2 regions of the Microbacterium binotii genome follow, and region 1 is predicted to be linked to the other one. Evidence: predicted binding sites of a transcription regulator. Region 1 holds the regulator's gene; the other holds the start of a gene.
The links. Region 1 encodes HrcA, which represses chaperone genes, less so after heat shock. Its sites were predicted from a motif close to TTNGCACTCGNNNNNNNCGAGTGCNAA; they were not measured.
Positions count from the first base shown of each region.

Region 2: the regulator HrcA is predicted to act here: its motif matches at 2,454-2,480, upstream of groES (co-chaperone GroES).

Region 1 covers NZ_CP090347.1:1,873,235-1,877,786, reverse strand. The annotation lists gene hemW (radical SAM family heme chaperone HemW) at 1-196, shown strand, start outside; gene LXM64_RS09430 (carboxylesterase/lipase family protein) at 198-1,613, opposite strand; gene hrcA (heat-inducible transcriptional repressor HrcA) at 1,716-2,753, shown strand; gene dnaJ (molecular chaperone DnaJ) at 2,798-3,907, shown strand; gene LXM64_RS09415 (16S rRNA (uracil(1498)-N(3))-methyltransferase) at 3,912-4,552, shown strand, end outside.
Region 2 covers NZ_CP090347.1:2,600,588-2,605,139, forward strand. The annotation lists gene LXM64_RS12775 (ABC transporter substrate-binding protein) at 1-863, opposite strand, end outside; gene rarD (EamA family transporter RarD) at 1,023-1,976, opposite strand; gene groES (co-chaperone GroES) at 2,069-2,365, opposite strand; gene LXM64_RS12790 (class I SAM-dependent methyltransferase) at 2,507-3,694, shown strand; gene LXM64_RS12795 (hypothetical protein) at 3,695-3,928, opposite strand; gene LXM64_RS12800 (hypothetical protein) at 3,983-4,552, opposite strand, start outside.

The sequences.
Region 1 (4,552 bases):
CGAGCGGATCCTGCTGGAGTCCCGCATCCGCGAGGGTCTGCCGATCGAGGTCGTTCCGAGCGATCGGCGCAGCGCCGTGGCCGGCCTCATCGCCGACGGGCTCGTCGACGGCGCGACCGCTCTGCGCGGTCGCATCGTGCTCACGCGTCGCGGCCGGCTGCTCGCCGACGCGGTCGTCCGCGCGCTGACCGACTGACTCAGCGGGTGAGCGCCGCGAGCACCTCCGCGCGTGGCAGCGGCACATCCTCCGTCGAGGTGTCGTAGCGGCGCACGATCTGGCTGTCCCGGAACCCGGGCCAGCCGGGATCGCCGGTCTCGGCGAAACGGATCCAGTCGGCGTGCATGCGCGTGGCCAACTCCTGCGGTGCGCCGGTCCCGGCCATCGTGATCGCGCCCGAGTCGCCCAGCGCGTCGAAGACGAAGCCGATGTCCAGTGCGTGCGCGGCGCGAAGATCACGCACCGGGCTCGGCCAGGCGAACTCGTAGACGAAGGTGGGTGCCCTGCGTGCGCGCGCGACCTCGATCGCCGGCTGTCGCACGGCCAGATCCGTCAGGACCTGTCCGATGATCTCTCCCGGAGAGGCTTCGGGGAAAGCCCGCCGGTACGCGCGCCATACGCCTCGTGGGAGACGCTTCGCGAGCGCCAGAAGTGCATACGTGCGGCGCGAGAGCTTCGCGAGCGCAGCCACGGGGTACCAGAGGCGGTACTCGTCGGTGTTGGTGCCGATGATGACCGGAAGGTCGGCGTCGAGGAGGGCGCGGCGCGGGGTCTCCGGCAACGTCGCCGGATCGATGGTCGCGTTGAAGCCCGGTGCGGCCTTCAGCAACGTGGACGATGCCGTCAGCTCGTCCCTCGCCGCGACGAGTCGCTCCGGCGAGATCGTTCGAAGGGCCTCGGCGGTGGCGGGCGAGTCGAGCTTGCGTGCGATGTCCTGGGTCGGCCGGGCGGCGCGCTCGGCGGTCTCGGCGTCCAGCGGTCCCGACTGGATGATGGCCCCGGCGAGGAGCGGGCGCAGATCCTCACGGGCGAGAAGCGCGGCGACGACGGCGCCGCCGGCCGATTCCCCGAAGATGGTGATCCTCGACGGATCGCCGCCGAAACGGGCGATGTTGCGGTGGGTCCATCGCAGGGCCTCGGCAGCATCAGCGAGCCCGACATTGCGGGGCGCGTCCGGCAGGACCGAGAAGCCCTCGGCGCCGAGACGATAGTTCGCCGACACGAAGACGACGCCGTCACGCGCGAACGGTGTGCCGTCATAGGTGCTGATGGCACTCGTGCCGCGTTCGAGCGCTCCGCCGTGGAACCACAGCATCACCGCGGCGCCGTCCGCATCTGCGGGTCGCCACACGTTGACGGTCAGGATGTCGTCGCCGGGGATGATCGTCGACGCGAGGAGCTCGCCGACGAACCCGGGATAGGGCGACTGCGGCGATGTGGGTCCGAACGCCGTGGTCTCGCGCACGCCGTCCCAGGCCGCGACCGGCTCGGGAAGAGCGAATCGGCGCTCTCCGACCGGCGGTTTCGCGTAGGGGATGCCGAGGTAGCGCTCGATCCCCTCGGAGAGGGTTCCGGATACGACTCCGGTCTCGGTGTGGATGACGGGATGCGACATGCGACCTCCTCTCGAGAGTCTACGGGCGGCCTACCGGCGACTCGCCTCGCGAGCGCGCTAGAATTGGCACTCCCAGACCTCGAGTGCCAGGAGGGAGTGCGCATGGTCAGCGATCGGGGGCTCGATGTGCTTCGGGCGATCGTCCAGGACTACGTGGAGACGCGCGAACCCGTTGGCAGCAAGTCGATCGTCGAACGTCATTCGTTCGGCGTGTCCGCCGCGACGATCCGCAACGACATGGCGCTGCTCGAGGACGAGGAGCTCATCACCGCACCGCACACCTCGTCCGGTCGGGTGCCGACCGACAAGGGCTACCGCGTCTTCGTGAACCACCTCGCCGAACTGCGACCCCTCACGAGTGCCCAGCGCTCGGCGATCACCGCCTTCCTCGGGGCTCCGGCCGATCTGGACGACATGCTCGGGCGCACGGTCCGCGCGCTGACCCAGCTCACCGGTCAGGTCGCCCTCGTGCAGTATCCGTCGTTCGAGCGCGCGAGCATCACGCACGTCGAACTCGTCCACCTCGGCGGGTCGCGTCTGGTCGTCGTGCTCGTCACCGACACGGGCCGGGTGTCGCAGCGTCTGATGGCAGGGCCCGAGCCGCTCGAGGAGACCGATGTGGCGACGCTCCGTGCGCAGGTGTCGGTACTCGTGACCGGGCGGCCCGTGCGCGAGGGCACGCAACGCGTGGCGCAGGCTCTGGCCGAGACGTTGACGGACAGCCGGGCCGACCGCGCCCTTGGCGCGCTCCTGCGCACCGTCGGCGAGGAGCTCGACGAGTTCCGGCAGGACCGGCTGGTCATGGCGGGAACCGCCAACCTCGCCCGGGCGGAGGGCGACTTCCGCGGCAGCATCTACCCGCTGCTGGAAGCGATCGAGGAGCAGGTGACGCTGCTGCGTCTGATGGGCGAGATGGTGGCCGACGAGCAGGGGCTCGCCGCATCCATCGGACGCGAGAACGAGGCGTTCGGACTCGTCGAGGCGTCGGTGGTGGCCAGCGATTACGACACGACCGGAGGTCAGGCGCGCGTGGGCGTGCTCGGACCCACCCGGATGGACTACTCCAGCAACCTCGCGGCCGTCCGCGCCGTGGCTCACTACCTGAGCCGTCTGCTGGAAGACGACGAACGCGCGCGCTGAGCGCGTGCGAGACGATTCCGCGGCACGCGGACGGGAAGGCTGAAGTGGCAGACCACTACGAAGTACTCGGGGTGCCTCGCGACGCATCGCAGGACGACATCAAGAAGGCGTACCGCAAGCTCGCGCGCCAGCTGCATCCCGATGTGAACCCCGGTGAGGATGCGGCGGAGCGCTTCAAGCTCGTCACGCACGCCTACGACGTGCTGAGCGACAGCGAGCAGCGTCGCCGGTACGACATGGGCGGCGACGGCGGCGGATTCGGTGGTGCGCAGGGCTTCGGCGGGTTCAGCGACATCTTCGACACGTTCTTCGGCGGCGGCGGCGCAGGACGGGTGCGCCCGCGCTCGCGCACCGAACGCGGCCAGGATGCCCTCGTGCGCGTGACGCTCGAGCTGCGAGAGGTGATCTTCGGCGCCCACCGCGACATCGAGGTGGACACCGCTGTGCTGTGCGAGACGTGCGAGGGCGGGTGCTGCCAGCCCGGCACATCGCCGGTCACGTGCGACATCTGCCATGGCAGCGGCCACGTGCAGCGCACGGTCCGCAGCCTGCTCGGCAACGTCGTCACCAACCAGCCCTGCGCGACGTGCCAGGGATACGGCACCACCATCCCGTACCCGTGCGCCACGTGCCAGGGCCAGGGCCGGGTGCGTGCGCGTCGCACGGTCTCGGTCGACATCCCCGCGGGCGTCGAGACGGGCCTGCGGCTGCAGCTTCCCGGCTCGGGCGAGGTGGGCCCTGCGGGAGGCCCCCACGGCGACCTGTATCTGGAGATCACCGTGGCCGCCGACGAGGTCTTCAGTCGCGACGGCGACGACCTCCTCGCGACGCTCGACGTCTCGATGCCCGACGCCATCCTCGGCACCACCACCCGGATCGAGGCGCTGGACGGTCCCGTCGACCTCGAACTGCGCGCCGGAGTCCAGGCCGGCGACGTGCTGACGATCAAGGGGCGCGGCATCACGCCGCTTCGCGGCAATCAGCGCGGCGACCTGAAGATCGGCGTGCACGTGGTCACCCCGACCCGCCTCGACCACAAGGAGCGGGCGCTCATCGAGGAGTTCGCGAAGAAGACGAAGGCGCCGGCTCCCCGCCTGTCGGAGTTCCAGCAGGGCCTGTTCGCCAAGCTGCGCGACCGCTTCCGCAACGGCTGATCCGATGGCGCTGCACTTCCTGCTCGACGACGCCTCCGATGCGCATCCCGGCCGCACAGTCGTGCTGACGGGAGCCGAGGCGCACCACGCCGCCACCGTGCGGCGTGTGCGCGTCGGCGAGGAGGTCACGATCGGTGACGGACGAGGCGTCTGGGCGACCGGGTCGTGCGTCAGCGTCGCGCCGCGCGAAGTGGCGGTCGAGATCGGGCGGCGCGAGGACGTTCCGGCCCCCGCGCCGCGCCTCGTCCTCGTTCAAGCGCTGGCGAAAGGCGATCGCGACGAGATGGCGGTGCAGGCCGCGACGGAGCTCGGCGTCGCCGAGGTCGTGCCCTGGCAGGCCGCGCGCAGCGTCTCGCGCTGGGACTCCGCCAAGGCGGTCAAAGGCCGCGCCCGCTGGGCGCAGATCGTCCGCGAGGCCGCCAAGCAGGCGCATCGCGCGTGGGTGCCGGAAGTGAGCGAGGTCCGCACGAGCGCGCAGATCGCGCAGCGCGCGGCCACCGTCCCGACGCTCGTGCTGGAGCCCGGCGCATCCGAGTCGCTCAGCACCAGGATGCGGGAGCTGCACGATGCCCCCGAGATCCTGCTGGTCGTGGGGCCCGAAGGAGGGATCGACGCGGGCGAGCTCGACACGTTCGCCGCCGCGGG
Region 2 (4,552 bases), 730 kb from region 1:
GAGGTGTTGCCGTCCGTGTAGTAGGTGCGGGACATGTCCCAGCCCTGCGACACGAGCTCGGGGATGATCGCCTTGGTCTCATCGAAGGCGATGATCACGATCGCGTCGGGGTTGGTGGCCAGAGCCGCCGTCACCTCGGACGAGAACGTGGTCTGGCCGGGAGGGAACTCCTGACCCGCACCCTTGGCGCCGTAGGTGACCGAGCCGCCCGCACCGGTGACCGTCTCCTCGATCACGTCGCGCAGGCCCGTGCCGTACGCGTCGTTGAAGACGAGGAACGCGATGTTCGCGTTGCCGTCGCTCGTGATGAGCTGACCCAGCGCGGAACCCTGCACCGTGTCCGGCGGAGCGGTGCGGAAGTAGAAGTCGGAGTAGCCCGAGAGGGAAGCCGCCGTGTTCGCGGGCGAGATCTGGACGATCGGGCTCGCGCTCTTGGTGAGCTTGTCGACGACGTTCAGCGACACCGAGGAGGATGCGGCGCCGATCACGATCGAGACCTTCGCGTTGATGAGCTCGTCGGCCGAAGCGGAGGACACGGTCATGTCGTTGCTGTCACCGGAGTCGGTCCAGAACGTACATGCCTCGTCGCCCGCGGCGACGATGTCGTCGACAGCCAGGCCGACACCGGCGATCTCGGGCGGGCCGAGGAATGCCAGGGTTCCCGTGGTGGGCAGCAGGGTGCCGACCTTGAGGATGTCAGCGCTCGTGGTGCCGTCGGCGCAGTTCTGCGCCGTGTAGTCGCCACCTGCGTCTGAGCTGCCGGAGGGCGCTGCTTCGCCCCCGCCGGCACACCCGACGAGCGCAAGCGCCGAGACGCCCGCGAGGGCGGTCGCGGCAAACCACGCCTTCTTGGAGTGAACCATCTGGTTCCGTCCTTTCACTCTTCAATGCGCGACCTGGACGCCGCGTTGCGCCAGAAGCTAGCCGCGCATTGTTACGAGTGTGTTGTAGGCGCGCGTCGCGCACAGTCCTCGCACCCTTTCGCGACGAAATCGTTATGAATCACGCCGCTTTTCGACGCATTACGTCAATTCGGCCACGTCGGACGGAGCGTTCTGCAATCCTGCGCCCCTGCGCGCACGACGCGAGGCGATGATCGAATCCGCACTGAGCAGGATCAGAGCCGCCCACACGAGCGCGAAGCCCGCCCAGCGTCCCGCCGTCATCGGCTCGCCCAGCACCCACCATCCGATGAGGAACTGCAGCACCGGCGCGACGAACTGGACGATGCCGAGCAGTGTCAGCGGCGCCCGACGCGCGCCGGCGGCGAACAGCAGCAACGGAACGGCCGTCACGACCCCCGCCAGCGCCAGCGCCACCGTGGTGCCCGCCCCGGCGGACGCGAAGCCCAGCCCGGTCGTCAGAGCCACCACGACGAGCTGCACGAGGGCGAGAGGGGTGAGCCAGAGCGATTCCAGGGTGAGCCCGCTCACCGCATCCACGGAGGGGCCGATCTTCTTCTTCACGAGTCCGTAGAAGCCGAACGAGAACGCGAGGATGAGCGCGATCCAGGGCATGGCGCCGTACCCGATCACGATCACGACGACCGCGGCGGTGGCGAGCCCGATCGCGACCCACTGCGTCGGACGCAGCCGCTCGCGCAGCACGAGCACGCCCAGCAGGACCGTCACGATCGGATTGATGAAGTAGCCGAGGCTCGTCTCGATGACGTGGCCGCTCAGGGTGCCGATGAGATACGTCTGCCAGTTGACGTAGATCAGGATGCCGGCGAGCACCGTGAGGGCGACGAGCCGACCCTGGCGCAGGATCGCGCCGAGACGTCGCCACGAGCGCGTCACCGCGATCAGGAGCGCACAGAAGACGAGCGACAACAGGATCCGCCACGCCACGATCTCGAACGCCCCCACGGGCGCGAGCAGCAGGAAGTACAGCGGCAGCACGCCCCACAGCAGGTATGCGGAGAAGGCGTACAGGCCGCCGGCGAGGCCCTGCTCGGTGGGAGTGCGTGGGTTCACCGATCCAGCCTAGAACCGCGGGCAGGGTGCGGGGCGCGCCCGCAACGAACGAAGCCCCCGGCCGAACGGCCGAGGGCTTCGAGCAGGCGATGTCAGCGGACGACGACCGCGAGCACGTCGCGCGCGGAGAGCACGAGGTACTCGTCAGCGCCGAACTTGACCTCGGTGCCGCCGTACTTGCTGTAGATCACGCGGTCGCCGACGGCGACGTCGAGCGGAACACGGTTGCCGTTGTCGTCGATGCGGCCGGGGCCCACGGCCACGACCTCGCCCTCCTGGGGCTTCTCCTTGGCGGTGTCGGGGATGACCAGGCCACTAGCGGTGGTCTGCTCGGCCTCGACCTGCTGGATGACGATGCGGTCCTCGAGCGGCTTGATGGAAACCGACACGGTCTACCTCTTCTTTCTCGCTTCGTGAAACGGAAGACTCAGTTAGCACCCTCACACCGAGAGTGCTAATGGCAAGTCTAGAGGCGTCCTGGCACTCGTGCAACGCGAGTGCCAACACGACGTCACGCCTAGGCTGGAGCGATGGAGATGAGCGAGCTGCGCGCCCTTCTCACCCCCGAAGGCCTGCGCCTGCTGGATGAGACGGGGCCGATCGAGTCGACGGCCGCGGTCGCCACGGCCGTGAGCAGGCTCCGCGCCGCGGGACACGGTCCCGACCTCGTCTCTGCCGTGGTCGGTCAGGCGCGACTCCGCTCCCGTGCCGCGGCGAAGTTCGGGCCCTTCGCCGGGCGGATGCTCTTCACTCCCGCGGGCCTCGAGCAGGCCACGCGCCTGAGCGTGGCGGCCCGCCACGCTGGACGATTCCGGGATGCGGGACGGCGCCGGATCGCGGATCTCGGATGCGGCATCGGCGGCGACGCCCTGGGGTTCGCCGCCCTCGGGCTCGAGGTCACCGCCGTCGACGCCGACGAGCCGACCGCGGCCGTCGCCGCCTACAACCTGGCGCCCTTCGGCGACACCGTCACCGTCTCGCACGCCCGCGCGGGGGACGTCGATCTCGCCGACCGGGATGCGGTGTGGCTCGACCCCGCCAGACGCCCGGTCGGCGGCTCACACAACGATCGCCTGCGGGCCGACGAGTACAGCCCTGCGCTCAGCTGGGCGTTCGAGGTCGCGGCGCGCATTCCGACCGGCATCAAGCTCGGTCCCGGCTTCGATCGCGACAGCATCCCCGACGATGTGGAGGCGCAGTGGATCAGTGTGGACGGATCCACGATCGAGCTCGTGATCTTCTCCCGGGAGCTGGCCCGCGACGGAGTCCGACGTGCAGCGCTCGTCGTCCGCGGTGACGAGGTGCACGAGATCACCTCCGGCCACGACGCCGAGGACGTCGCGCCGCGCCCGCTCGGTGCCTTCCTGCACGAGCCCGATGGCGCCGTCATCCGCTCCCGTCTGATCGGCGACGTGGCGCGGTCGCTGGATGCGGGCACGCTCGACGAACGCATCGCGTACCTCACCTCGGACGAACCGATCACGAGCCCGTTCGTGCAGAGCTTCCGCGTACGCGAGCAGTTGCCCGTCGACGAGAAGAAACTCGCCAGGGCTCTCCGCGAACGCGGTATCGGCACGCTCGAGATCAAGAAGCGCGGCGTCGACGTGGACCCGGCCGGCCTGCGCACCCGCCTCAAGCTCAAGGGCGACCGATCGGCCACATTGCTGTTGACGCGGATCGGTGACAAGCGGACGGCGATCCTCGCGGACCGCGTCTGATCAGCCCTCGCCGACGGCCGCGCGTCTGCGGAAGACGGCCGCCGCGCACACGAACGCGGCGACAGCCGCGATCACGATGCCGCCGGCCGCGACGACCGCCGCCGCCCCCAGCAGCGGATTGTCTGCGAGAAAGGCCGATACGGCGATGAACACCGCGCTCGGCACCAACATGCAGGCCAAAACCCCGGCCGTGATCACGACCACAGGGTTGATTCGTCCCCACTCGATCCCCATGTCTGCGAACCTATCAAGCCCGTCGGGACCGAGAGCGTGCTCGCGGGGTGAGAATCAGCCGATCCACCCCGATTGGATGCCGGCGTACATGAGCCATCCCGCGCTGTAGACCAACGAGAGGGCACCGAGCGCGACACCCCACGCCGCGATCGGGCGGCTTTCCACGCGCCCGCGCAGGGACATGACCCCGAGCGTGACGGCGCCGACGCCGATCGGGAAGCCCCAACCAACCACGATGGCGACGATGAGGGCGACCACCGCGAAGCCGAGGGAGAGCGTCGCGAAGTTCGCGGGCGACGCGGCATCCGTCGTCCGCAGGGTCGCGGTCGTCGCCGGAAGCTCCTCGTGCTGGGCGAGCTGCTCCCGCACGTCCACGGGCGCCGTCGGCGGGCGGGTGAAGCCGCCGCGGTGTGTGCCCGGGAGGTCGGCGGCCTGCGTCGGAACGATGACGTCGTCCGAGGCAGACTCGACCCGGGCGACGACCGGCCGCGGCTCGACGACCGGCTCCTGCGGCGAGGGGTCCAGCGCCGCGGCGGCGGCCAGCAGCGGCTGAGCGGCCGCGTCGTCCGGCCCGAACGCCGACGACAGCGCCCCCGGCTCCTCCGGTGCGTCCTTCCCGTGTTC